DNA from 3 places in the Serratia sp. NA_112.1 genome. Region 1 is predicted to be linked to each of the others. Evidence: riboswitches for the same ligand, from Rfam matches in the RefSeq annotation. Region 1 holds a riboswitch; each other region holds the start of a gene.

Region 1 (7,845 bases):
ATAGGCCTGATAGCGCGTTTTATCCAGCCTGGCCGGATCGCGGGCGAACAGCGGCAGGCTGGCTTGCCAGGCCTGTTTGTTCAACGCGGTATTCAGTTCCGGGTGTGCCTTGGCGAATGCCAGCCAGCTTTCCTGTGGGTGAGCCTGTAGGTAATCATTGCCTTTTTTCAGCGCCGTGAGGAATTTTTTGATTTTCGGCTCACCTACCGCGTCGCGATTGGCGACGATAATCAGTTCGTCGTACACCGGAACGCCGTAGTCTTCCACGTTAAACACCACCGGATCCTTGCCTTGCAACTTTAGCTCCAGCGCCTCGATATTACGGTATCCGCCAATCACTGCATCAACCTGACCTGCCAGCAGGGCGCTGGTCAGCTGGAAATTAACGTTGAGCAACTTACCGTCATCAGGGTTGAGGTGTTCATGCTTGAACATGGTTGCCAGCGTGGCCTGCTCGATACCACTGACCGAGTAACCGATTTTCTTGCCCTTCAGCCCCGCCGGGCTGGTGATGCTTTTATCCAGCGTGATCACAGTATTGAGCGGTGAATCAATCAGGGTACCCACGCGCATCAGCGGCAGGCCCTGATCGGCAAAGAAATGCAACTGCGGCTGATAGGTGATGGCCAGATCGGCCTGTTTTGCCGCCACCAACCGTGGTGGTAGCGCCGGATCGGAAGGCGGTACAATCTTGACGTCCAGGCCTTCTGCCTTGAAGGCGCCGATCTGCTCGGCCACCATAATCGGCGCGTGATCGGGGTTGATATACCAGTCAAGCACCAGCGTCAGTTTTTCTGCGGCGGTGGCTTGCCCGGCCAGCGTAGTGCAGAGCATCAGTCCGCACAGGGTGTTTTTAATCATTGTCGATCCCTTGTTAACAGTCATTTTCCGGCGCCCAGTCAATCAGGCGCAGCAGCAGCGCGTCCACCGTTAGCCAAAGCAGGACGGTCATCAGCACCAGAATAAACAGCGCGGCAAAACAGACGTCGGTCTGCATGCGCGCGTTGGCGTTCAGCATTACGTACCCCAGCCCTTCCGCCGAGCCGACCCATTCACCGATGATCGCGCCGATCGGGGCGACGGCGGCGGCCATGCGCAGCCCGGAACCCAAGGCCGGCAGCGCCGCCATCAGCCGCACGTGCCGCAGTTGCGCCCAGGGAGAAGCGCGCAGGGTGCGGGCCAAATCGAGATAATCGTTATTGACCCGACGCAGTCCGTCGAAGAAGGCTGAGGTGACCGGGAAGAAGATCACCAACACGGCCATCACCACCTTGGCGCTGATGCCAAAACCGAACCACAGCACCAACAGCGGGGCCAGTGCAAACACCGGGATTGCCTGGCTGGTCAGCACCAGCGGCATTAGCCAGCGTTGCAGCCGCGGGGAATAAATCATGCACAGCGCCAGTACGGTGCCGAGCAATACCCCGGCCAGCAGGCCGCAGGCAATTTCAGCGGCGGTGATCAGCGTGTGGTAACCGAGATAAGCCCGGTCGTTCCACAGCGCCTGCGCTACTGAAGAGGGGGAAGGCAGCAGAAAGGCCGGAATATCGCCCAGCGTGACCAGTCCCCACAGCAATAGCAGACCGGCAAACACCGTCAGGCTGCGACGCATCCGCGATAGACGGCTTTCAATCTGGGGTTTCATCCGGCGGCCCTCACCAGCTGCAACAACAGCTCGCTCTGGCTTTTCAGCAGTTGAGGATCGTCCGGTGCGCGCGGCGGAAACCCTTCGATAACATGGCTATCGTCAATACCGGCGGGATAGCGGGACAGTACCAGCAGATGATGGCTGAGACGGCAGGCTTCCATTGGGTCGTGGGTAATCAGCAATACGGTGTGCTGCGCCAGCAGTTCGGCGGCCAGTTGCTGGATCATGGCGCGGGTGATGGTATCCAGCGCCGAGAAAGGCTCATCCATCAGCACAATCGGCTGGCGTTCATACAGGGTTCGGGCGATGGCGGCACGCTGGCGCATGCCACCGGACAGCGCAGCAGGCAAGGCATTGCCATAACCACTCAGCCCCACGCGTTCCCGCAGGTGCTCGGCCCAGGACCGGTCGACCTTTTCACCGCGCAGCCGCGCGCCGAGACTGATGTTTTGGTCAATGGTCAGCCACGGGTAGAGAAAATCCTTTTGCCCCATATAAGCGATGCGCCCGGCAATCGGCAGGCCATCGCTGCCGGCAACCGAGCCGGAGGTGGGTTTTACCAGCCCGGCAATAATCTTCAACAGGCTGGTTTTGCCCGCACCGCTGGCACCGAGCAGGGCAACAAAGTTGCCGCCTGCGATATCGAAACTAAGTCGGTCGAAAATCACCTGTTGGCCAAAGCGCAGGGTTAAATCCCGCACCTGAATACCCGGCCGCACGCCATGGTGCTGTGCGTTGACTATACTCATTGGGCATTCAGCCCCATTTGCCAGAAGGCGGATTCCAGCCGTGTGGCGGTGGTGAAAATCGCTGACAGTTCACCCAGGCGGCTTTCTGCACCGCGCTGGCGGCCGACGTTTTCCAGCAGATCGAGTGCGGCCTGCACCCCGGCCAGGTAGCCCGGATCGCCATAGTTGCGGATCCACGAAGCGTAGGGGTTGCCTGCCATCATCGTGGCAGGATCGTTCAGCAGTCGCAGGCCAATCTCGGCATAGCCAGCGACGCAGGGCAACAGCGCCGCCAGCAGGTCGAGCGCATCCCCGGAATGGCCGATATCGAGCACATAGCGGGTGTAATTGAGGGTTTCCGCGGCTTCTGGCTCGGCGGCAATCTGCGGCTCGCTGAGGCCCCAGTCGGCGCAATAGGCCAGATGCAAAGGCAGCTCGGCCACGATTGCATTGAGCGAAGCGGTGGCCGTGCGCATCTCCGGCAGGGTGCGCAGTTTGCTGACCAGCAGGGCGTAGGCGCGGGCAAAGTGGATCAGGAACAGATAGTCCTGGGTCAGATAGCGGCGGAAAGCAGGTTCGGGCAGCGTACCGGCGGCCAGTTGCTGAATAAAGGGGTGAGCGACATAGTCCTGCCAGTGGCTACCGGCGTGCAGGCGCAGTTGTCCGTAAAGACCGTCGTTGAATTGGGGAGTAAACATGGGACCTCCAAAAGTAAGTGGAGATCCGGGCGCGCTGAGGTATGAACAGGCAATGACTGATAGCGTGATTGCCGACCCGTCCCTTCGCTGGCATGACCCAGATCAGGTTCAAAGGGTTCGGCTTGCGCCATCTCAGCCCATTACAGGACACCCCTCGGAGGAGCCTGTTATACGATATTTACTTTTTGATTACAATGCTTGGGCGGGGGGAAGTCCGGAGGGATTTCTCTGCCAAAAACGGTTCGTTTAGTGCGGTCGAAGACAATTTTTCTGGCCTGACAGGGGGCATATTTGTCACTGTAATCCGGTCATAATTGAACCTAAGGACACTACCCATGAAGAAAATTGGATTTCTCTCTTTTGGCCACTGGACGCCTTCGTCACAGTCGGGCACCCGCTCGGCCAGCGATGCGTTGCTGCAATCGATCGATCTTGCCGTCGCGGCAGAAGAACTGGGGGCGGATGGAGCCTATTTCCGCGTGCATCACTTTGCCCGCCAGCTTGGCTCGCCATTCCCGCTGTTGGCTGCCATCGGTGCCAAAACCCAGCGTATTGAGATTGGTACCGGTGTGATCGACATGCGCTATGAAAACCCGCTGTATATGGTTGAAGATGCCGGAGCCGCCGACCTGATTTCAGGTGGACGTTTGCAGCTTGGCATCAGTCGCGGTTCTCCCGAGCAGGTGATTGATGGCTGGCGATACTTTGGCTACACGCCTGCCGACGGCGAGACCGAAGCCGATATGGCCCGTCGACATACCGAAGTGCTGCTGGACGCGCTGCGTGGCGAAGGCTTTGCCGAACCCAGCCCGCAACCGATGTTCCCTAATCCTCCCGGCCTACTGCGCGTTGAACCTTTCTCCGCCGGCCTGCGGGATCGCATCTGGTGGGGGGCCAGCTCAGACGCCACGGCAGTTTGGGCCGCGAAACTGGGGATGAACCTGCAAAGTTCGACGCTGAAAAACGACGAAACCGGCGAGCCGTTCCATGTGCAGCAGGCCAAACAGATCCGCGCTTACCGCGAGGCCTGGAAGCTGGCAGGGCATAAACGAGAGCCGCGGGTGTCGGTCAGCCGCAGCATCTTTGCGCTGATGGATCAGCGGGATCGCAACTATTTTGGCAACAGCGGGCAGGAGGGCGATCAGGTGGGCTACATCGGCGATCAGACCCGGGCGATATTCGGCCGCAGTTATGCCGCCGAGCCGGAACTGTTGATCAAACAGCTGGCGCAGGACGAAGCCATTGCCGAAGCGGACACCTTGCTATTGACCGTGCCAAACCAGTTGGGTGTGGACTATAACGCCCATGTGATTGAGTCGATCCTCAAGCATATTGCACCGGCGCTGGACTGGCGCTGATAGGTTGCTAACCCAAAGCCTGCCAGCCTCTATGGAGGCGGGATTGACTTATTTTGCTCATTTTGTATTTTAAGGACATGCATAACTTTCTGATTATCGTCCCCGAAGGGGGCATGTTATTTGAGTCGGCAGGCATCGCCGACATTCTGATGCAAGCCAATCGCTTGAGGCCCAACGATGCTCCGCTCTACCGGATGTCGCTGGCCACCACGCAATCTCACCGGGTAGTCCATGGTTCGTCCGGTTTGAATCTGCTGGCCGACCATCGTCTCTCGGATCTCGACCCTGAGCAGGAACGCGACACCATCATAGTGACCGGAAAAGGCGCGACCGAAGAAGAAAGTGCCTACGTTGTCGACTGGCTGCGGCGTGCCGCACCCCAGGCGCGACGTATTGCGTCGGTGTGCGGTGGGGCGTTGCTGCTGGCCGAAGCCGGTTTACTGGATGGACGCCGGGCGACCACCCATTGGCGCTTGCTGGAAACCTTGCAGACGCGTTTCCCAAAAGTGCAGGTCGAAAATGGGCCGTTGTACGTGCAGGATGGCTCTGTCTGGACTTCCGGCGGGGTCAGTTCCGGCTTCGATCTCACTCTGGCGCTGGTGGAAGACGACTATGGTTTTGTTCAGGCGCGCGAAGTGGCGCAAGATCTGGTGATGTTCCTTCGTCGGCCCGGCGGCCAGGCGCAGTTCAGCCGTTACCCTTTAAATCAGGCTAAAACCCCTGGCCCAATCCGCGATCTCCAGTCGTGGATCCTGGAAAACCTGGCGGAAGATCTTTCCGTAGAGAAATTGGCGGAACGGGTCGCCATGAGTCCGCGAAATTTTACCCGGGTGTTCACGCGTGAGACCGGGCTCTCTCCTGCCAAATTTGTCGAAGAAGGGCGTTTATATCTGGCCCGGCAACGCCTGGAGCAGAGTGCGGAAGGTATTGAGCAAATCGCCATCAACTGTGGGTTTGGTAATGGCCTCAATCTGCGGCGCGTTTTTGAGCGGCATTTGCAGCTCTCACCTACCGAGTACCGCGAGCGTTTTCATTCCCGCACATTGGCCTAAATTGATCTATTAACGTCCTTTTCGTCATTTCTCTCCCGGTTTAAATTGGTGACAGAGCCAATAATGAAGGAGTAGATCATGGTCAAAGTGGGCATTAATGGATTCGGCAGGATCGGCAGGAACGTGTTGCGTGCGGCGTTAGGGCGCAGTGATTTTCAGGTGGTGGCAATCAATGATTTGACCGACAGCAAAACCCTGGCGCACCTGCTGAAATACGATTCGCTTTCAGGCACTCTGGCAGCCAGCGTCGAAGCCGGTGAGAACCAGTTGCTGCTCGATGGTCGGCCGATTCATGTTTTCTCCGAAAGAGATCCGGCTGCTATCCCATGGAGCAGCGTGGGGGTTGAGGTGGTGATTGAGGCGACGGGCTTCTTCACCGACAAAGCCAAGGCCGAAGTGCACATCACCCAAGGCGGTGCAAAGCGAGTCATTATCTCGGCACCGGGCAAGGACGATGATATTACGCTGGTGCTGGGTGTTAACCATCAGCAATACGATCCGGCCAAACATTTTGTGGTCAGCAACGGCAGCTGTACCACTAACGGCCTGGCCCCTGCCGCCCAGGTATTGCATCAGGCATTCGGTATTGAATACGGTTTGATGAATACCACCCATGCCTACACCAATAGCCAGGCGCTGCATGACCAACCGGAAAAAGACCTGCGCGGTGCCCGTGCCGCAGCGGAGTCGATTGTGCCTTATTCCAGCGGCGCCGCCAAAGCGCTCGGCAAGGTGATCCCAGAGCTGGACGGTCGCCTGACCGGTTACTCGCTGCGGGTGCCGGTACCGGTAGTGTCTATCGTGGACTTAACGGTCACGCTGAAACGTGAAGTGACGGCCGAAGAGATCAACGCGGCTTTCCGCCAGGCTGCCGAATCCGGCCCTCTCAAGGATATTCTTGGCTACAGCGATGAGCCTTTGGTGTCCAGTGATTATAGAGGCGACCCGCGTTCGTCGGTAATTGATGGACTTTCCACGCTGGTGATTGGCGGTAATTTGGTCAAGATCCTCGCCTGGTACGACAACGAGTGGGGGTTCTCTAACCGTCTGGTCGATCTGGCGGTTTTGATGGAAAAACGCGGTTTGTAGAAGAGTAGGGGCGCTGCATGCTGCGCCCCTCAGATTGATGACAAACACCCGAAAAACGTGGTTTTCGGATGTTTGGGGTAAATCAGAAGATATAATCCTTTGTTTTTATTAGCCCTCAGATCAGAGCTTTTAACCGCAATGGACTTTGTCAGCAGTTTCAGGGGCGCTGCATGCTGCGCCCCTATGCTGAACCCAGCCAAATTACAGTTGCGCGATCTGCATTAAATCTTGTTTGGCCCCTGGCGCGACCGCCAGCACCGGCCCGCCGCGCAGCAGATGTTCCCCGTCGGTATTAAATGTATGGGTCCAGCCACCGGCTTCATTGACCAGGCAGTAACCCGCCAGACAATCCCAGGCGTGCATATAAGGCTCGTAATAACCCACCAGTCTTCCTGCGGCAACCCAGGCCAGCATCATGGCACCGGAACCGTTACGGAAGAAATTGCCGCCCACCGCGGTGATCGCGGCGGCTATTTCGCCAACGCGCTCGGGCGTGACATAGCTGTTGGCACCAAAACCGGTGACGTGGTTTTGCATGGTGCGCTGTGGATCCACCCGCAGCGGTTTGCCATTAAGCGTGGCACCTGCACCGCGTGCCGCAACAAAGCACTCTTGCTGACAAGGGGCGACGATCACCCCGATCACCGGCTCACCCTGATGAATAACCGCAATCGACACACACCAGTTCGGCATACCGTTAACGAAAGGGCTGGTGCCGTCGATCGGATCTACCACCCAGGTGTAGCCAGAGTCACCCGGCTGCAGGCCAAACTCCTCCCCCAAAAAACCGTCGTTCGGGAACTGCTGGGCGATTTTCTCGCGGATCAGTAATTCAACTTCGCGATCGGCTATCGATACCACGTCCTGCGCATCGCGTTTGGTTTCAATCACCAGGCTTTCGCGGCGATTGAAGTAGTCCAGCGCTTTGTCGCCGGCCGCTCGCGCAGCCTGTTCGGCTAGCGTCAGGCGTTGGGAAATCAGCTCATTCATTTTAGATCCTTAATATTTTGAGGCTCACTGGGCAATCAGCGCCAGTCCCTGAGATTTGAAATCAATGGCCACGCGGGTGGTCGGCGTCAGTTGGCGTTCCATCTGCACATCGACAATAAACAGCGCGCCGAGGTCGGTTTTCACTTCATACTCGATATGGTCGCCCAGCCAGGCGCTGTGGGTCACTTCGCCGTTTAATGCCCCGGTTTGCTCTGGCTGCAGGGTAATAAACTGTGGCCGTACCGAAAGCTGTGCGGCACCGGGGCGGGCTTTAGCGCCCGG
Region 2 (7,845 bases), on a different contig from region 1:
CAAAAGGCATTTCCTCTCAATCGCATCTATTGTTTCTCCTTGCCATCAGGATTTCATTACTATCGTTTTTACAGCTTCAATCACCGCTTTTTAGATAGCGGCTGGGGTGGCCCGTTGCAGTTACCGATCGAGCCGGGGAAAAAGTGGTGTACATCACTGCCGGTACCCGCCCGTCGATCGTCGACCGGCTTAGCGAACTGACCGGCTGGCCGGCCTTCGACGGCCTGTGCCAATTGGGCAGCGTCGGGGTCGGACGTTCCGGCGGACGCTTTCGGCCACGGGTGGTGCTGGCACTGGCCTGCGATACTGAACAGCGAGTTTGCGGCAGTATGTTGATGCGCGGCCTGACCATTTTTGCCCAACCGCGGCCAATCGCCCGGTTGCATGGTTTGCACCAGCGAGATCTACGCCCAGATGTGATCTTCCCCGAGGTTCGCGCATGCAGGACAGCACTATCGTTAGCGATTGCCCCAAATCATGATATTTTCATATTAAAAGATATTACCTTTCATTTTGAATCATTCATTAAAGGGAAATGCTCAACTCTTGTGAACAGGACGGGCTATGAAACCAAAGCAGCGACAGGCCGCTATCCTTGAATATCTGCAGCGACATGGCAAAACGGCAGTGGATGCCCTGGCGGCGCATTTCGCCACCACCGGCACCACCATTCGTAAAGACCTCACCCTCCTGGAAGACGAAGGCGAGGTGATCCGCACCTATGGCGGCGTAGTGCTCAGCCGCGACGATAGCGACCAGCCCATCGACCGAAAAACTCACATTAATACCGAAAAGAAACGCCAGATCGCCTACGCCGCCATTGGGCTTATCAACGACGGTGACTCGCTGATATTTGATACCGGCAGTACGGTACTGCAAATGGTCCCGCATCTGGCGCAGTTCAATAACATCACGGTAATGACCAACAGCCTGCACATTGTCAATGCACTGGTGGAGCTGGATAACGACCAGACTATCCTGATGCCCGGTGGCACTTACCGCAAAAAATCGGCATCCTTCCACGGCAGCCTGGCCGAATCGGCTTTCCAGCAATTCAGCTTTGATAAGTTGTTTATCGGAGCTGACGGCGTGGATCTCAATGCCGGTGTCACCACCTTTAACGAAGTGCATAACGTCAGCAAGGCGATGTGCGAAGCCGCCAGCCGTATTATCCTGCTGGTGGATTCGTCAAAATTCGGCCGCAAAAGCCCCAATGTAGTTTGCGACCTGAGCGCCGTCGATACGCTGATCACCGATAAAAAAATCAACCCGGATTATCTCGCCGCGCTGCAAGCGAAAGGCATTAATATCATTCTGGTAGGAGATTCTGATGAGTAACAGTGCCGCCCTGCTGGCCTTCGCCCGCGAAACGCTGGAAATTGAGCTGGCCGAAGCACAACGCCTGCTAGCACGGCTGGACGACAACTTCGTCTGTGCCTGCGAACTGCTGCTGAACTGCCGCGGCAAGGCGGTGATTTCCGGCATCGGTAAATCCGGCCATATCGGTAAAAAAATTGCTGCCTCGCTGGCCAGCACCGGCACGCCATCGTTCTTCGTGCACCCGGCGGAAGCGCTGCACGGCGATCTGGGTATGATCGGTGCCGACGACGTGGTGGTGTTTATCTCCTACTCTGGCCGTGCCAAAGAACTGGATCTGATCCTGCCGTTACTGGCGGAAAATAACATCCCGGTGATCGCCATTACCGGCGGCAAAGAGTCACCGCTGGCACAGGCGACAGCCTGCGTGCTGGACATCAGCGTTGAACGTGAAGCTTGCCCGATGGGGCTGGCGCCAACCTCCAGCGCGGTCAATACGCTGATGATGGGCGATGCACTGGCGATGGCACTGATGCGTCAACGCGGTTTCAACGCCGAAGACTTTGCCCGTTCGCATCCGGGCGGCAGTCTGGGTGCACGTCTGCTGAACCGGGTACATCACCTGATGCGCACCGGCGATCGCCTGCCGCAGGTCAGTGAAAGCGCCAACGTTATGGAAGCGATGCTGGAACTGAGCCGCACCGGACTGGGACTGGTGCCCGTGTGCGACGCACAGCAAAAAGTGGTGGGGGTGTTTACTGATGGCGACCTGCGCCGCTGGCTGGTGAAGGGCAATAGCCTTCAGGATGCGTTAAGCCCGGCGATCACTCGCCCCGGCTACCGTTTACCGGAACAATGGCGCGCCGGAGAAGCACTGGAAGCGTTGCACGAACAGCACATCAGCGCTGCGCCGGTGGTCAATCTGGAGGGGGTGTTGGTGGGTGCCATCAACCTGCATGACCTGCATCAGGCCGGTATCGGCTGAGCGTGGTATTCAGGGGCGCAGACCGCTGCGCCCCTGGCTGCCTTATTTCCAGTCCGGATTATTCTCGAACTGTTGCTTCAGCAGCGCCTTCATATCCTCATCGGGCTTGCCCAGCCATTGGTATTTGGCATATTTCTTCGGATGATCAATCGCTTCCGGCTTATTCGCCACCTCGACGCGTACTGCCCAGGCCTGCGACTTGTCTTCTTTAAACGCCACCATCATAAAGTTGTTGGCACAGTCGTGTGGCTTGCACAGATTACCCACTAAATAATTTTGGCCTTTCCAGCTCAGGCTTTGCGCCGGGGTTGAAGTCCCCACCCCTTTGCGTGCCCAGCCAGGCAAGCGGGCCTGCCCCTTCACCATGTTCTGCCAACTGGTTTGATAACCCGGCTGCTGGATCACGTCCGAGGTAGTGACGATCTGCTGGGCAAAGCCACCCACGCTGAAGCTGAGCAATGCGCCGAAGATGGCGCCGCGAAGTGCGTTTTTTCCTGTCATGGCCTTCTCCCTTGATAAAATTTGATAGCCCCCGGCCAATACCGGGCCTGGATCAGTCAGACCACAAGGGTAGCAAAAAGTTGACTCACCACCAGGCATGAAAATGATGTACCGGCCCGATGCCGTGCCCCACTTCCAGCGTATCGGCCTGCTGCAGGGCTTTTTGCAGATAATCCTTGGCGGCAGCGACCGTGCCGGCCCAATCGTCGTGACGTGGGCGCAAGGCTGCCAATGCGGCAGACAGCGTACATCCGGTACCGTGCGTATGGCGGGTCGCTACGCGCGGCGCAGTAAAGCGTTGCTCCTGCCCCGCGCTGAACAGCCAATCCGGGCTTTCACTCTCGCTGAGATGGCCGCCCTTCATCAATACCGCCTGGCAACCCATCGCCAACAGTGCTCGCCCCTGCTCACGCATCTGGCGTTCATTTTCCGCCGGGGCACATTCCAGCAGTGCCGCCGCTTCCGGCAGGTTCGGCGTGATGATCGACACCAACGGCAACAGCTCCCAGCGAATCGACTCCACGGCCTCCGGTGCCAGCAGGGGATCGCCGCTTTTCGCCAGCATCACCGTATCCAGCACCACAAACGACGGCTGATAGTGACGTAAACGCTCCGCCACCGCCTGCACAATATTGGCGTTGGCCAACATGCCAATCTTGGTACTGTCGATACGCAGATCGCTGAACACGGAATCAAGCTGGGCAGCGACAAAAGCCGGCTCGATGTTATACACCGACTGCACGCCGCGGGTATTTTGCGCCACCAGCGCTGTGATCACTGAGGCACCATAGGCCCCCAGCGCGGAAAAGGCTTTCAGGTCGGCCTGGATGCCGGCCCCCCCGCTCGGATCGGTGCCGGCGATGGTTAACGCATTAATCCGTTTCATTGCAGATCCTCCGGACGCAGTTGGTACAGAGCATCGAGGAATGCGGGGGTAAAACTGCCCGGCCCGGCGGCACAGCGCGTCGCCCGCTCACCGCAAAGTGACATCACCCGGCAGGCGGTCGCCACATTATCCAGGCGATCGCCCGGCAGGCTGCAAAATGCCGCCACCACGGCCGAAAGTGCGCAACCGGTACCCACCACTCGCGTCATCAGCACGTCGCCACCCGTAACCGCCCAGTCACGCTGGCCATCGGTGATGTAATCCACCCCGCCGGTCACCGCCACCACCGCCCCACTGAGACGAGCCAGCTCCCGCGCCGCCGGTAACGCTACCAGCGAATCGTCAGCGCTGTCGACACCGCGCCCACTCGCCTGCAGGCCACTGAGCGCCATGATTTCAGAAGCGTTGCCGCGGATTGCCGCAGGCTTTTCGCCAAGCAAACGTTGGGCAAAGGCGGTGCGATAGACCAGTCCACCGACGGCGACCGGATCCAGCGCCCAGGGGGTAGCTGCCGCATTGGCGGCTTCTACTGCTGCCAGCATGGATTCGGCCCGCGAGGCATTGAGGGTGCCGATATTGACCAGCAAGGCATCCGCCAGTTGGCTGAACTGTGCCGCTTCGGTCGGTTCCACCACCATCGCCGGGGAAGCGCCGAGCGCCAGCAACACGTTAGCCGTCAGCTCCTGCACCACTTCGTTGGTCAGGCAGTGAATCAAGGGGGGTTGGCGTTTAAATTGGGTTAAACAGGCCGCGGCGCGAGCGCCGGGTAAAACATCAGGTCGAGCGAGCATATTCCTCCCAACCGGCGTTCAAGAAGGCGGGTACCGGTTGGGGCACCGAGACTTCCCTACGCTGGCATAATCCAGATCAGGTAATACGGGTAAAATCTCAGCCCCTAGAGGCACCCCGAGTCAGACCGCCATTATTGGGCTTGCCGCCGGTGAGGTCAATCGCGCTATAGTGGCAAAAAACAAAAAGGAGCCGCCATGCGAATAAGAAAATACCAAGAGGCCGATCGCCCCTTCCTACGCACCCTGTATCTGGCATCGCGCAAGGCGGCGTTCCCCTGGTGTGATACCGAAGATTACCGACTGGAGGATTTCGATCGCTCGACTCTGGGTGAGGACATTTGGGTGGCAGAAGAAAACGGCAAGCGGCTGGGGTTCGTCTCGATTTATCGTCAGGATAACTTTATTCACAATCTGTATATCGACCCTCAGCTACCGCCTCTTGGCGTCGGCAGCGCCCTGCTGCAGGCGGCGGAGCAAACATTCACCGCCACCGGCTCGCTGAAATGCCTGGTGAAGAATGAGAAGGCACTGGCCTTTTACCACAAACACGGCTGGCGGACGATCGCTACCGGCAATGACGGCGCGGAAGACTATTACCTGATGCACTCGCCGACAAAGTAAGGGGGTGCCGTGCTATGGCGCCCCTTTTCATAAAGCCCAGGTCAGACGGCAGAAACCGTCGGGGTCAATTTGCCGCGTGCGCGGATATTTCTGACCAGCAGCCCCGACACGATAATCCCGGCGCAGGCAAACATGCCCATCAGGCCAAAGACAATCTTGTAGCCGGTTAGCCTTGGGAAGGCATCAAGAATGTGGCCGTACAGGCTGAAGCAAAACATCGCCGGGGCATAGCCGATAAAACTGCCTAAAATCTCCGCCCCTTCTCTCACCTTCAGCACATCGCAAATAGCCACTGGAGCCGTCAAGATTCGCTCCTTGGTCATATAGCCCCAGGAAGGAAAACGCCCCTGCTCAATGGCCGCCTGTTTGAAGCTGGTAGACGAATTGGGGTTGTAGTTAAAACGTGGCAATGCCGCAAACCAGCCCCGACGATCCTTACGGAATATCCTGGAATAGCAGCGCCTGACGCAGTGTCATGCGCTTAATGTTCAGCAATTCCCCCAGCTCTCGCTCCGAAGGAAGCTTGCCGCCGGGGCTATCGCGCCCTGACTCAGCCAGTCATTGAGCCTTTGCTTGGCCAGTTCAACGGTAGCGTTGTTTTCCATAGCTCACTTTATTGGTTTAAACCAGGCGGCCTAACAGTATCGCGGTGAATTATGACAAACAATGGGAGCACTGAATTTTATATATGACTCCTGTCCCAGAACCGAAAGGATGCCGCTAATGCGCCGCATCTGAGACTGGCATTGCACGCAACGTCAGCCCCCAGAACAACAAGGCTGTGAGGCTGACGCCCGCCCCCAGCCAACACACGCCGTACCAACCCGCCAGAGCAAACACGTGGGTACTGGCAAAGGCACCCAGCCCGCTGCCCACCGCGTAGAACAACATGTAGCAACCGACTAACCGGCTATGAGACTGCGGATGTGCGCTGAAAATCAGACTCTGATTCAACACGTGTATGGCCTGCCCGGCCAGATCGAGCAGCACAATGCCCATAATCAGCCATCCCAGCCCGTAACTCAGCAGGCCGAGCGGCAACCAGGCCAGCACCAAAAGCAACAGACAGATACCCGTTGCCAACTGCCCCAGGCCGCGATCGGCCAGATGTCCGGCACGTACTGCCGCCAGCGCCCCTACCGCGCCCACCAGACCAAAGGCACCAATCACCGAATGTGAAAAATTAAACGGCACCTGACTGAGCGGCAGAACCAGGGCACTCCAGAAAATGCTGAATGCCGCAAACATCAGCAGCGCCAGCATGCCGCGGATCTGCAGCGTACGATCGCGCCGCAGCAGCATCAGCATTGATCGCAACAGCGCCGGATAGCTGAGTGTTGAAGGCGCTGTGTGGGGGACGGGCAACAGACGCGCAAGCACCGGCAACAGGAGCAAGGTTACTGCCGCAGAGAAAAAGTAGACCGCTCGCCAGCCGCCGATATCCGCCAGTGCGCCGGAAAGCGTGCGCGCCAATAACAACCCGAGAACTACCCCACCTTGCGCAGCGCCCACTACCCGTCCCCGCTCATGCGGCGCTGACAAGGTGGCGGCGAAGGCGACCAATCCCTGGGTCATGGCGGTACCCAGTAAACCCACCAGCAGCATGCCGACCAGCAATAGCAGACTGCTGTCCGCCCAACCGACTACACAAAGTGCGGCAATCAGCAGCAGTTGCTGAAGCGCCAGCAGCCGATGCCGATTAACCCGATCGCCCAACGGCACCACCAGCAACAAGGCCAATGCACAGCCTAACTGAGTGACAGTGATCACCATGCCCACCGACGCCAGGTTGATATGAAAATCCTGGGCAATGGCGTCCAGCAAAGGTTGAGCGTAATACACATTCGCCACGCTAAAGGCGCTGGCCCCCGCCAGCAATAACACCAGCGACGCAGGCAGACGACTCAGCACCCCGCCCTTCGCGACACAAATCGGATCCAGCGTTTTATCACTCATCGTTTGCTCCAAACCAAGGTGGTTTCATTATTAAACCCAATGAACTTTACGCGCAGAGGTTTTATAATGCAACCAGATATCGCTACAGGAAGGGAAAACCATGAAACGCAAAAGTCTGGAAGATGCACAGTGCCCGGTGGCACGTACACTGGATGTGATTGGTGACTGGTGGTCGCTGCTGATTGTGCGCGACGCCTTCGACGGTGTACGCCGCTTTAGTGAGTTTCAAAAAGGATTGGGGATGGCGAAGAATATCCTCTCCACCCGGCTACGCACCCTGGTGGCGCACGGAATTTTGGAGATTGCCCCCGCCTCAGACGGCAGCGCCTATCAGGAATATATTCTCACCGACAAGGGACGCGCCCTGTTCCCGGTAATTGTCGGCCTGCGCCAGTGGGGGGAGGATTATCTGTTTGAGGCACAAGAGGCAAGATCAACACTGGTAGAAAGCGATACCCGCCAACCGATCCCGCGTATGACGCCAACCGGCAGCACCGGGCAGGTTCTTACGCCGCTGAATACTTTGGTGGTGAAGGCGGGTGATGAATGAAATCCTGTGAGTAAAGCACTACCGTCGTTGCGTCAGATAATTGGCGGGAAAGCGAAAGGATGAAAGATCTAACCTGAGTCTACATGCTGGGGCCATAGCTCCAGCTTCTTCAATGCGTTTTGCACTGGCCTAAAATGATTCACCTACTGCAGGACTCTCTTTTTTAAAACGGATGTTAACAATGAGATCTTCCGTAGATTTACCGCTTTCATAACGCCACTTCTGCATTGCCATCCTC
Region 3 (7,845 bases), on a different contig from region 1:
CCGACGCCACAATCCAACACTGCCGCCACGCGATCGATACTGATCCCGCCGATCGCCACTGTTGGATAGTCACTCAACCCGGCGACATGGCGCTTTAGCTCCACCAGACCCTGTGGGGCAGAAGGCATATCTTTGGTTTGCGTCGGAAAAATATGCCCCAGCGCGATATAGGAAGGTTTCACCGCAATGGCGCGGGCCAGTTCGCTATCGTCATGAGTAGAAACCCCTAAACGCAGCCCGGCACGGTGAATGGCGGCCAGATCGGTAGTGTCCAAATCCTCCTGGCCGAGATGTACGCCATAGGCACCGTGTTTAATCGCCAATCGCCAGTAGTCATTAATAAACAGCCGGGCGTGGTAGCGCTTGCCGAGAGCAATGGCGGCGGCAATGTCGTCCTCGACCTGTTCATCCGGCAGATCCTTGATGCGCAGCTGGATCGTGGTCACGCCCGCCTCCAGCAAACGGGCAATCCATTCAACGCTGTCGACCACCGGGTATAACCCCAACTTGTGAGGGGTGGCGGGGAAGGGAGTGGTGATATCAGTCATTGCTCAGTACCTCTTGCAGGTTGCCGGCGCTGTGGTACAGCTCGCTGCCGCGTGAGCGGAACTCGGCTGACATCTTTTCCATGCCGGTTAGCTGCACTTCTATCGGTTTGGCCGCTTCCTGCACGGCGGCATAGTCGCGAACTTCCTGAGAGATTTTCATCGAGCAGAATTTTGGCCCGCACATAGAGCAGAAGTGGGCGATTTTGCCGGACTCTTGCGGCAGGGTTTCGTCGTGATAAGCGCGAGCGGTGGCGGGATCGAGCGCCAGGTTGAACTGGTCTTCCCAGCGGAATTCGAAGCGAGCCTTGGACATGGCGTTATCGCGGATCTGTGCGCCAGGGTGTCCCTTGGCCAGATCGGCGGCGTGGGCGGCAATTTTGTAGGTGATCAGCCCCTGTTTGACGTCCTCTTTGTTCGGCAACCCAAGGTGTTCCTTCGGCGTGACGTAACACAGCATGGCGCAGCCGAACCAGCCGATCATCGCGGCCCCTATGCCGGAGGTGAAGTGGTCATAACCAGGTGCGATATCGGTAGTCAGCGGGCCCAAGGTGTAGAACGGCGCTTCGTGGCAGTGTTCCAACTCTTCGGTCATGTTGCGGCGGATCATCTGCATCGGCACGTGGCCAGGGCCCTCGATCATCACCTGCACGTCATACTCCCAGGCTATTTTTGTCAGTTCGCCCAGCGTGTGCAGCTCGGCGAACTGCGCTTCGTCGTTGGCGTCCTGAATCGAGCCGGGGCGCAGGCCGTCACCCAGCGACAGCGATACGTCATAGGCGGCGCAGATTTCACAAATTTCGCGGAAGTGCTGGTACAGGAAGTTTTCCTGATGATGCGACAGGCACCATTTGGCCATGATCGAACCGCCGCGGGAGACGATGCCAGTCAGGCGTTTGGCGGTCATCGGCACGTAACGCAGCAGCACACCGGCGTGAATGGTGAAGTAGTCAACCCCTTGCTCCGCCTGCTCCAGCAGCGTATCGCGGAACATTTCCCAGGTGAGGTTTTCCGCCACGCCGTTGACCTTTTCCAGCGCCTGATAAATAGGCACCGTGCCAATCGGCACTGGGCTGTTGCGCAGGATCCATTCGCGGGTTTCGTGGATATAGCGACCGGTGGAAAGATCCATCACGGTATCTGCGCCCCAGCGGGTGGACCACACCAGTTTCTCGACTTCTTCCTCGATCGAAGAAGTCACCGCCGAGTTGCCGATGTTGGCATTAACCTTCACCAGGAAGTTGCGGCCGATAATCATCGGTTCGGATTCCGGGTGGTTGATATTAGCGGGGATGATGGCGCGCCCGGCGGCGACTTCCTGGCGGACGAATTCCGGCGTGATGTTCTCCGGCAGGTTGGCCCCCCAGCTTTGGCCAGGATGCTGGTGGCGTAATACCTCGCCACGGATGCGTTCGCGGCCCATATTTTCGCGGATGGCGATAAATTCCATTTCCGGAGTGACGGTGCCGGCACGCGCGTAGTGTAACTGGGTTACGCATTTACCCGGTTGTGCCTTGCGTGGCAACGGCAGATGTTCAAAGCGCAGGTGATCCAGACCTTCATCGGCCAGGCGCTGCTGGGTGAAACCTGAACTGACACCCTTGAGGACCTCGGTATCGCCACGTTCTTTGATCCAGCCGGCGCGTAGCTTGGCCAGGCCGGTATGCACATTGAGTTCGGATTGAGGGTCACCGTAAGGGCCGGCAGTGTCGTACACCGGAATGGCTTCGTTTGGCTCGTACTTTGGGTTGTCCTTATCGCCACCGATCAGCGTCGGGCTGAGCTGAATTTCACGCATTGGCACCTGCAGGTCACTTCGTGAACCCTGCAGATAGATACGGCGTGAGTTGGGGAAGGAAACGCCTTGCAGGGTGTTGATAAACTGCTGGGCTTCTTCGCGTTGCTCTTTACGAGCGCGGGGTTTTTTAACGCTAGACATAGCAAATTCCTACCAGTGTGATGAGTTGGGAAAATTGCTTGTCTGGAGCTCGGAGGGAGTAATGATGCTGGCCAGCAAGGCGGGAGTATCCCAAATCGGGGTCACCTGCCTGTGGCGATAGATTACTCTTGTTCCCTTCGCGGGTATTAACCCGATCAGGTTCCGCGGATCCCGAATTAACGGTCTCAGCCTGGCCAATTTGATGAACAAATCAGGCGCTAGGCACTCCGACAAGATGCCCTCCAGTATAGGAGGGATAATAAAAAAGACTACAAAATTTTAACGGGCCGGATCCAGCGTCTTGTCCGGTTCAGCCTGCTGCCAGGTTTCAGCCGCCAGTTGGATCAGCCTGTCTTCAAGGGTAAAACGAGCCGCCAGCGTTTCACCGATGTCGGACAACGCCTGATGTAATTCCAGACACAAGTCCTGATCGATATCCGCATCGGTATAGCGATCGTGGAAAGCCATAATCTGCTCGGTATTGGTCCACAGCTTGGGATAGATGTTGACCGCCAGAGACATTTTCGGACTGGATGCGCCTTCCACTTGTTTGATTATTCTGTCATAGATATGAAAATGGCCGGCGGAGAGGTAATCCACCAGATTATGGCAAAAGTTCTCCAGCGCTTTTTCATTCAGCGGCGTATGCTTTTCTTTGTTAGGTTTAATGCCCACCAGGGCACAATAGGCGACCAGCAACTGCTTGCGTGCCTGAAGCCATTGATCTACTAATTCATTACTACCACCAACGCGCTGAGTCAGGCTTTCCAAACGGTTGAGCATGTTTGACTCCGTAAGTAATAAAACGTAACAGTAAGTTATTAAAATGTAACAAGGCCGGTTTGTAGAGTGCCAGTGAAGCTGAGGTTGTGCAACAACGATATGGAACTTGCATTAACGGGTAATGAAAATGGCTGGTGGATCGTCAGCCATGAAAGCAAACTTTGGTTACCGAACGGTGAATTACCGTGCGGTTTGGCCGCGTCATTTTCCCTGCAGGGAAGAATGGCCCGTAGTATTGGTGAATGGGAAGGGTTGCCGGTCTGGCTGGTGCGCCATGTAATGCCACAGGAGATGGGATCGGTACGCCAACTGTTAGAACTCGATCGCGGGCTGTTCCAGCTTGCCGGACGGGGCGTACAATTGGCCGAGTTTTACCGTTCCCATCGCTATTGCGGTTACTGCGGCCATGAAATGCATCTCAGCCGCACCGAAAGTGCCTGCCTGTGCGGCAACTGCCGGGAGCGCTACTACCCGCAAATCGCCCCCTGCGTGATCGTTGCCATTCGACGGGACGATGAGATCCTGCTGGCGCAACATGTGCGCCATCGCGGCGGTATTCATACCGTACTGGCCGGCTTTGTCGAGGTTGGCGAAACGTTGGAGCAGGCGGCCGCACGTGAGGTAATGGAGGAAAGTAATATTGAAATCAAAAACCTGCGTTATGTCACCTCACAGCCCTGGCCGTTCCCGCACTCGTTGATGATGGCCTTTATGGCCGATTACCACCGCGGCGAGATCCGCCACGATCCGAAAGAGCTGCTTAACGCCGGTTGGTACCGCTACGATCGGTTGCCGCTATTACCGCCGCCCGGCACGGTAGCGCGTCGCCTGATAGAGGACACCGTAGCCTTATGCCGTGAGCAATAAATCGCTACAATACCGGCAGATGAATAAGGGAGCCCCATAATGAATGAGTTGAAGAACGATCGTTACCTGCGCGCACTACTGCGTCAGCCGGTGGATGTGACCCCTGTATGGATGATGCGTCAGGCCGGTCGTTATTTGCCGGAGTACAAGGCTACCCGCGCCGAGGCCGGTGATTTTATGTCGCTGTGCAAGAATGCGGAGCTGGCTTGTGAAGTCACGCTGCAGCCGCTGCGTCGTTTCCCGCTGGACGCAGCGATCCTGTTCTCCGATATCCTCACCATTCCCGATGCCATGGGGCTGGGCCTGTATTTCGAAGCCGGTGAAGGCCCGCGTTTCTCCTCGCCTATCACCAGCCGTGCCGATGTCGACAAGCTGCCGGCGTTCGACCCAGAAGTGGAACTGGGTTATGTGATGAACGCAGTGCGTACCATCCGTCGTGAGCTGAAAGGCGAAGTACCGTTGATCGGTTTCTCCGGCAGTCCATGGACGCTGGCGACCTATATGGTGGAAGGCGGTAGCAGTAAAGCCTTCACCAAACTGAAAAAAATGATGTACGCCGAACCGGCTACGTTGCACCTGCTGCTGGATAAACTGGCAGACAGCGTCATCTTGTATCTTAACGCCCAGATTAAAGCCGGTGCGCAGTCGGTGATGGTGTTCGATACCTGGGGTGGCGTGCTGACCGGTCGTGACTACCGCGAGTTCTCGCTGCATTACATGCACAAGATTGTTGACGGCCTGCTGCGTGAAAACGACGGCCGTCGTGTGCCGGTCACGCTGTTCACCAAAGGTGGCGGCCAGTGGCTTGAGGCGATGGCGGCCACCGGTTGTGACGCGCTCGGCCTCGACTGGACGACCGATATCGCTGATGCACGCCGCCGCGTAGGGGACAAAGTCGCACTGCAGGGCAACATGGACCCTTCCATGCTGTATGCGTCACCTGAGCGGATTGGTCAGGAAGTGGAAACCATTCTGGCCGGTTTTGGCCACGGCGAAGGACACGTATTCAACCTGGGCCACGGCATTCACCTGGACGTACCGCCGGAAAACGCCGGTGCCTTTGTTGAGGCGGTCCACGCGCAGTCGGGGAAATACCATCGTTAAGGATTGGATGTGATAGAGACTCAAGCCCTGCGTGCAGAACAACGGCTGCGCGCCTCCGAAGTCATTCGCCAGGATGATTTTTTGGTCGCTCCACCGGCCTTTATCGCTGGTGCCGATGTGGGCTTTGAGCAGGAAGGCGCGGTGACTCGAGCTGCCATCGCCATCCTGCGCTATCCGTCGCTGGAACTGGTGGAGTACCAGGTGGCACGGGTTGCCACCACCATGCCCTATATCCCCGGTTTTTTATCGTTCCGCGAATATCCAGCGTTGCTCGCAGCCTGGGAGCAATTGCATCAAAAGCCTGACCTGGTGCTGGTTGACGGTCATGGCATTTCGCATCCGCGCCGTCTGGGCGTAGCCAGCCATTTTGGCCTGCTGGTTAACGTGCCGACCATCGGCGTAGCCAAAAAGCGCCTGTGCGGTAAGTTCGCCCCGCTGGATGAGGCTGTAGGCGCTTTGGCCCCGCTGGAGGACAAAGGCGAGCAGCTTGGTTGGGTATGGCGCAGTAAGGCGCGCTGTAATCCGCTGTTTATCTCCACCGGTCACCGCGTCGGTGCCGACAGTGCACTGGCGTGGGTTCAACGTTGCATGGCGGGCTACCGTTTGCCGGAACCTACACGCTGGGCCGACGCCATCGCCTCACGCCGCCCGGCCTTCCAGCGCTGGCTGCAGCAGCATCCAGAGGTGTCGCAATGACCGATTTCGGGTACACTGCGGCGCAGATAACGCGTAAGAGAGTGAATAATGCTACGTAACCCGATTCATTTACGTCTGGAAAAGCTTGAAAGCTGGCAACATTTGACCTTTATGGCTAGTTTGTGCGAGCGTATGTATCCGAATTACCAGATGTTCTGCCTGCAAACCGAGTTCGGCGAACCGGCAATTTACCGCCGCATTCTGGATTTGGTGTGGGAAACTCTGGTGGTCAAGGACGCCAAGGTCAACTTTGACAGCCAACTGGAGAAGTTGGAAGAGGCGATACCCGCGGCAGAAGATTACGATCTTTACGGCGTTTACCCGGCGATTGACGCCTGTATCGCATTAGGGGAACTGATCCATTCGCGACTCAGCGGGGAGACGCTAGAGCACGCCATCGCCATCAGCGAAACGTCAATTCGCACCGTGGCGATGTTGGAAATGACTCAGGCCGGTAAAGAAATGACCGACGATGAGCTCAAGGTTTTGCCTGCGGTAGAGGAAGAATGGGACATCCAATGGGAAATTTTCCGCCTGTTGGCTGACTGCGAAGAACGCGATTTGGAACTGATCAAAGGGTTGCGTTCTGACCTCCGCGAGGCTGCGGTTAGTAATATCGGGATAAAATTAACGCAATAAGGCAAGAAAACGTGATTTAACGCCTGATTTGTCATGCCTTAAGGCTTCACATCCGCACCCTGTCTGGTCTACATTTGGGGGGCGGAAAAAAAGTGGCTATCGGTGCGTGTATGCAGGGAGTGCTGTACATCGGCATATCCGTCGCACTCGATGCTTTGCAAACGATAAACACACTGTAAGGATAACTTATGAACAAGACTCAACTGATTGATGTAATCGCGGACAAGGCTGACCTTTCCAAAGCACAAGCTAAACTGGCTCTGGAATCCACCCTGGCTGCTATTACTGAGTCTCTGAAAGAAGGTGATGCAGTACAATTGGTTGGTTTCGGTACTTTCAAGGTAAACCACCGCAACGAGCGCACTGGTCGCAACCCGCAGACTGGTAAAGAAATCAAAATCGCAGCTGCTAACGTGCCTGCGTTCGTTTCTGGCAAAGCACTGAAAGACGCAGTTAAGTAATACTGTGTGTTGGTGAAAAGATTAAACTGGGGGGCAATTGTGCCCCTTTTGTTTATCCGACAGGCGCTTATGGTCATCGGCATTGCCGCTGGCCTGAGCGCCTGCAGCAGTCATTCAGATCTTCCTTCCTTTAGTGCCAGCGGTTATGTGGCCGACCAGGGCGTGATGCGCCTGTGGCGTAAAGATGACGATCGGCACCGTCCACTGGTGTTGATGAGCGTCTATAGCCCCTATCGTGGTCCGGGCACCGTTACCACACTGTACGAATATCAAGACGGTAAGCTGCGCCAAATCAAACGCACTGACGCCGATGGCGATCAAGACTCCATTCAATTACGCTTTGCCGATGACGGTGGAGTAAGCTTTATGCAGCGCCAACTGGCCACGCGGCGTGAACAACTGACCAGCGATGAAATCGCGCTGTATCGATATCAGGCACGACGGGTGCTGGAACTGAGCAATGCGCTGCGCGTCGGTAAGGTGAAGTTGTTGCAGGGGCGTTGGCAGCAGGGAGTAGTGCAAACCTGTGATGGCCAAACCTTGAAGCCGGAGCTGGATAGCAGTGCCAAAGTCTGGATCGCGCGACGTGCCCGTAATAGCAGTCAGCCGGTGAATATAGCCTGGTTGGATGCGCCGGAAGGGCGTGAACTGCTGCTGGTGGCGAACGATGATTTTTGCCGCTGGGAACCGAAAGAAGACCAGCTATAAAAAAGGCCCCGCATTGCGGAGCCCAAGAGCGTTGTAGTGTTCAGATCATTTGCCGCGTGCAATCGCCCGATAGCCAATGTCCTTGCGGCTGAAACTACCCGGC

The links. A riboswitch is a leader RNA that binds a small molecule or an ion and turns the genes downstream of it on or off. The one in region 1 is predicted to bind thiamine pyrophosphate.
Region 2: linked by a shared signal. The riboswitch ahead of thiM (hydroxyethylthiazole kinase) and the one ahead of ACUTQ5_RS05480 (TenA family protein) in region 1 are both predicted to bind thiamine pyrophosphate.
Region 3: linked by a shared signal. The riboswitch ahead of thiC (phosphomethylpyrimidine synthase ThiC) and the one ahead of ACUTQ5_RS05480 (TenA family protein) in region 1 are both predicted to bind thiamine pyrophosphate.

What each region holds. Positions count from the first base shown of each region.
Region 1 is NZ_JBQZFO010000002.1:236,251-244,095, forward strand. Features, by position in the region: gene ACUTQ5_RS05465 (ABC transporter substrate-binding protein) at 1-861, opposite strand, end outside; gene ACUTQ5_RS05470 (ABC transporter permease) at 875-1,645, opposite strand; gene ACUTQ5_RS05475 (ABC transporter ATP-binding protein) at 1,642-2,397, opposite strand; gene ACUTQ5_RS05480 (TenA family protein) at 2,394-3,074, opposite strand; TPP riboswitch at 3,137-3,239, opposite strand; gene ACUTQ5_RS05485 (LLM class flavin-dependent oxidoreductase) at 3,410-4,432, shown strand; gene ACUTQ5_RS05490 (GlxA family transcriptional regulator) at 4,510-5,484, shown strand; gene gap (type I glyceraldehyde-3-phosphate dehydrogenase) at 5,563-6,573, shown strand; gene ACUTQ5_RS05500 (inositol monophosphatase family protein) at 6,775-7,563, opposite strand; gene ACUTQ5_RS05505 (ABC transporter ATP-binding protein) at 7,588-7,845, opposite strand, start outside.
Region 2 is NZ_JBQZFO010000006.1:253,043-260,887, forward strand. Features, by position in the region: partial or broken gene ACUTQ5_RS14740 (hypothetical protein) at 40-224, shown strand; partial or broken gene ACUTQ5_RS14745 (transcriptional regulator GutM) at 198-473, shown strand; gene srlR (glucitol operon DNA-binding transcriptional repressor SrlR) at 565-1,338, shown strand; gene gutQ (arabinose-5-phosphate isomerase GutQ) at 1,331-2,302, shown strand; gene ACUTQ5_RS14760 (inhibitor of vertebrate lysozyme family protein) at 2,345-2,803, opposite strand; gene thiD (bifunctional hydroxymethylpyrimidine kinase/phosphomethylpyrimidine kinase) at 2,889-3,689, opposite strand; gene thiM (hydroxyethylthiazole kinase) at 3,686-4,480, opposite strand; TPP riboswitch at 4,517-4,608, opposite strand; gene ACUTQ5_RS14775 (GNAT family N-acetyltransferase) at 4,676-5,101, shown strand; partial or broken gene ACUTQ5_RS14780 (GntR family transcriptional regulator) at 5,415-5,706, opposite strand; gene ACUTQ5_RS14785 (MFS transporter) at 5,822-7,057, opposite strand; gene ACUTQ5_RS14790 (winged helix-turn-helix transcriptional regulator) at 7,158-7,607, shown strand; gene ACUTQ5_RS14795 (TonB family protein) at 7,737-7,845, opposite strand, start outside.
Region 3 is NZ_JBQZFO010000021.1:16,005-23,849, forward strand. Features, by position in the region: gene thiE (thiamine phosphate synthase) at 1-548, opposite strand, end outside; gene thiC (phosphomethylpyrimidine synthase ThiC) at 541-2,484, opposite strand; TPP riboswitch at 2,600-2,724, opposite strand; gene rsd (sigma D regulator) at 2,764-3,267, opposite strand; gene nudC (NAD(+) diphosphatase) at 3,367-4,134, shown strand; gene hemE (uroporphyrinogen decarboxylase) at 4,174-5,238, shown strand; gene nfi (deoxyribonuclease V) at 5,248-5,934, shown strand; gene ACUTQ5_RS21780 (YjaG family protein) at 5,983-6,573, shown strand; gene hupA (nucleoid-associated protein HU-alpha) at 6,762-7,034, shown strand; gene ACUTQ5_RS21790 (DUF1481 domain-containing protein) at 7,104-7,742, shown strand; gene purD (phosphoribosylamine--glycine ligase) at 7,788-7,845, opposite strand, start outside.